DNA from 2 places in the Paenibacillus sp. PDC88 genome. Region 2 is predicted to be linked to the other one. Evidence: riboswitches for the same ligand, from Rfam matches in the RefSeq annotation. Region 2 holds a riboswitch; the other holds the start of a gene.
The links. A riboswitch is a leader RNA that binds a small molecule or an ion and turns the genes downstream of it on or off. The one in region 2 is predicted to bind thiamine pyrophosphate.

Region 1 (2,203 bases), on a different contig from region 2:
GCGTTCCACCTCTTCACGGAGGGAATCCAGGGTGTACATAGAGCCTGCATAGGCACTTATATTCGGGGCAATCTCTCTCTTAGACTGCATGTACTTCATAAGCTGGGTGCAGCTTCGCAGAAATTGCAGGAGATGCATGAAATCCTGTTCCGTAAATAGATAGCCTGTGCCCAGCAGATTCATAATATTTTCGATTCCTGACAATGAAGGAAGTGGGACGCTTGCTCCGTGCCGGATCAATCCCAGTGCTTCCTCTGTTTCAGCCAGTGCCTGACGAATCTGGGTTAGACGGGTCATGGGAGTCAGTGAATCGATCTGCCGTTCTCCAAGGTAGGATACCGCGTAAGATCGCAGTTGTTCTTTGACAGTACTGTATTCGAGTCTTTGCATGCTTTGATGATTCATGGGTTATTGCTCCTTTTTTTTTGTATTAATGAATGACGTTGAAGCGGATAAAACAAAAAAAGACGCAAGAAGCGAACAGTAGGGTTCGTTCTTACGTCTGTATGCATGAGTTAGCTTATGGATCGGCAAAGGATGCTGCCAAGCCATAAATATCAACCTGTGAATGGTGCCCCGCCATCCATAATTTGTTGACTACAGAGCATAGATCTCTGTAAATCGATGGTTTTACGGGTACAAAAAAACCGCGCTGCAAAAACAGCGCGGATGAGTTCACAAGTCAATTGTACATCACTCATGTTCATAGAGAGTTTAGTTATCCGCTGTTCTTAACTGATTTCATGAGGCATCTATAGCGTACACATGTAAATGCGCATTAAAAAATAAACATCGCAATTTCAGGCGATGAAGCAATAGATCAAGCCTCTGTATGAAATTTGATTAGTTAAGAACGATCACCGACATCAAAAATCTCTCCTTTTTGGATGAGTTACTTTGTATCATATGCTACAGGGCAGCGAAAGTCAACAAATTGAATGTTGGGAAGATGTACTATACAATGAAGAGGCACGAGCAATTTTAATAATTATATAGATACGGGAGCCTGCGGAAGCAAGCTGAGAGTACAACTAATCTGTTGTTGACCGGTTGAACCTGCCATGGATAATGCCAGCGTAGGGAGCGAACATGACGATGACGCATGCTTTCGCATGCGTTTTTTTAGTTTTGCGACACCCCTCTCAGTTCCAAGATCGGCTCCTGTGTACCTTCCAAAAAGAAAGGACTCGATCCCAATGTCTAATGTTGAACTTGAACTATCATCTCTTATCACTCGTATCCACGAAGAACAACCCTTGATCCATAACATAACGAATACGGTCGTTACGAATTTTACGGCGAACGGCTTGCTAGCTCTTGGCGCTTCCCCGGTCATGGCCTATGCGGAGGAGGAAGTGGCTGATATGGTTCAGCATGCCCGTGCACTGGTGCTCAATATCGGGACACTTACCACAGACCTAGTCCATACGATGATTGCAGCAGGCAAGGCGGCAAATGTATACGGTGTACCTGTTCTCTTGGATCCGGTCGGAGCGGGAGCTACACCTTATCGGACAGATGCGGCACTTCGGCTTCTTCGGGAAGTAGAGATCGCGCTCATTAGAGGCAATGCAGGAGAAATCAGCCATTTAATCGGGGAAGGGATGACCGTAAAAGGTGTAGACGCGGGTCAATCTGAGGTCATAGATCGAGCACAAATGGCGGTGCGTGCAGCCCGAACACTCGGAACAACCGTCGTCGTATCTGGTCCAGAAGACGTCATTACGAATGGAGATACAGGATTTATTATTAAATCCGGCCATCCTTTACTTACACGTGTCACAGGGACAGGCTGTCTCTTAACCTCGGTCATCGGTGCCTTTCTTGCCGTTCATGACTCGGTATTGGAAGCAGGGGCCGCAGGTCTTGGGTTTTATGGAGCGGCGGCAAGCCTCGCGGGGCAGAAGACCGAGCAGAAGGGGGCCGGCAGCTTCCAGATTGCATTCTTGGATGAGCTGTCCAAGCTTGAGCCGTCTGTATTTGAGAAGTATGTTGAACTTACCGACATGAACGAGCTGTTTATTCAGGAGGAGGCATAGTCGATGAATATACCTAAGGCGCTTACCATTGCAGGCTCAGACAGCGGAGGCGGTGCTGGAATTCAAGCCGATATCAAAACCTTTCAGGAGCTGGATGTCTACGGTATGTCGGCACTCACCTCAGTTACTGCCCAAAATACCCTTGGCGTACAAGGTGTGCATTC
Region 2 (2,203 bases):
AAAAAGCAACATCATATCGGCTCATAATCTCACAAATCTCTTCAAAATGAGTGTACAAAAAGTTCTCCTGATGATGTGCCAGACACCAAGCTGCCATGATGGAACCGCCCCGTGACACAATTCCAGTCATCCGCTCTGCTGTCATTGGAATATATCTTAGAAGAACGCCTGCATGAATCGTAAAATAATCAACACCCTGCTCCGCCTGCTCGATCAGCGTATCTCGGTATATTTCCCAGGAGAGCTTCTCTGCCTCCCCGTTCACCTTCTCCAACGCTTGATAGAGTGGAACTGTCCCAATGGGTACAGGAGAATTGCGGATAATCCATTCTCTAGTCGTATGAATATGGCGGCCCGTCGAGAGGTCCATGACTGTATCCGCTCCCCAGTGCACAGCCCAGCTCATCTTCTCTACCTCCTCCTCAATCGAAGAGGAAACAGCAGAGTTTCCGATATTCGCATTGATCTTAACATGGAATCGGCTTCCGATCAGCATCGGCTCACTTTCCGGATGATTAATATTTGCAGGCAGGATTGCCCTTCCTCTTGCAATCTCACTCCTTACAAGCTCCGGATCAAGCCCCTCGCGGATCGCTGCAAACTCCATTTCAGGCGTCACGATCCCTTTTCTGGCATAATGCATCTGAGTTACACATCGCCCTGACTTGGCTCTGAGCGGCTGTCTTCTGACGCCCGGGAACACCTCTACCTCCTGCTGGGCACTTCTGTCCGATCGAATCCCATTATCCTCTGGCCGTATTTCTCTTCCTTCATAAAACTCAACATCTTCACGCTCAAGGATCCAATTCTGACGCAAGAGTGGAAGGCCTTGACGAATATCAACTTCAGTATTCATGTCACCCATGGGTCCACTCGTATCGTAAACCCGAAATGGCTCATTCTGCTCTACTCCTTGGGGTGTGCTGGTGGGATGGAGCTCAATTTCACGTTCGGGTACGGCAATGTCCGGCCTTGATCCTTGGATATATACCCTCTTGCTGGCGGGGAATGGCTGTAGCCTTCCAGATTCGATCTTTAATTGTTCTCCTCTTATAGCCGATGTCTCTGTGTTCAATCCTTTGTTCGAATGATTCATATGTGCTTCCTCCTTTGTCGAGTTGGGTAGCCCTCTCCTGAGCTGCGTTTGAAAGACAGAAGCTTCACAAACGATAGCCAGTTATATAGAAGCTGCGGCAACAAAAAAAGAGCCCATTCCCACAGGGGAATCAGCTCTAATCCAAATAAGATCTTGGTGTACAGGCTAATAGATCTGCATAGACCACTAACAGAGCCATCACCGCATACAACGGATCCTATCCACATTATATCGCCAATTACTTCCCTACGCTGGTATGATCCAGATCAGGTCCAAAGAGTCCGGCACCTTGCAGTGCCATCTCAGCCCGGCATTTCGGGCTCCCCTAGTAAATTGTTATTGTTGTTTAAAAGAAATGGATTGACCTCATCCTTCGTCTGCATCAAGGTCCATACAAGATTATCTCATTCAGAGCATATTTTCAACCTTTATTTTCCATCCAATCCGAGAGAATTACCTCAGCATGAAACCCATTTGTGCCGCCGTCTCCATAACAATAGGCGCATATTCCCGAAGTGTCTCTTCCGACAGCCTGCTGACGGGTCCGGATAATGACAGTGCCGCTGCCACCTTACCCTTGCGATCAAAGATCGGCGCTGATACCGCTGCTGCTCCAGGCTCTCTCTCTTCATAGCTCGTTGCATATCCCAATTCTCGGATCTCTTGCAGCTGACTCATATAAATATCTTGATCAACGGACAAGGGGATATCAAAATTGCGTATCAGCTGCTCCTGCTCTTCTCTTGCTGCAAACGCAACCAACACTTTGCTTGATGCACCAACGGACAAGGGCAGCCTTACACCAACAGGTGCTACCCTTCGGATCGCTTGATTGCTCTGTACGGCCTGAACGCGTATCCGCTCATTGCCGTCCTTCAAATACAAGCTAACGGTCTCTCCCAAGCGATCACGAAGGCGCTCCATCGCAGGCAGCAGTAGAATCGCCGGGTCATCACTCTGGGACATATGTGCCGCAAGCTCCCATATGCGAATACCAAGCCTATACTTCTCCGTTGAAGGATTGCGCACAACAAACCCCCTGTCCTCCAGTGTTGTCATTAAACGATGAACGGTACTTTTATGTAAACCGATCTTACCCGAAATTTC

Region 1: it holds a riboswitch for thiamine pyrophosphate, as region 2 does, so the genes downstream of both, thiM (hydroxyethylthiazole kinase) here and thiC (phosphomethylpyrimidine synthase ThiC) in region 2, are expected to answer to the same signal.

Annotation. Positions count from the first base shown of each region.
Region 1 covers NZ_FNNT01000004.1:89,732-91,934, forward strand. The annotation lists gene BLW49_RS13740 (endonuclease MutS2) at 1-405, opposite strand, end outside; TPP riboswitch at 989-1,099, shown strand; gene thiM (hydroxyethylthiazole kinase) at 1,197-2,039, shown strand; gene thiD (bifunctional hydroxymethylpyrimidine kinase/phosphomethylpyrimidine kinase) at 2,043-2,203, shown strand, end outside.
Region 2 covers NZ_FNNT01000005.1:39,104-41,306, forward strand. The annotation lists gene thiC (phosphomethylpyrimidine synthase ThiC) at 1-1,096, opposite strand, end outside; TPP riboswitch at 1,323-1,433, opposite strand; gene BLW49_RS16105 (IclR family transcriptional regulator) at 1,550-2,203, opposite strand, start outside.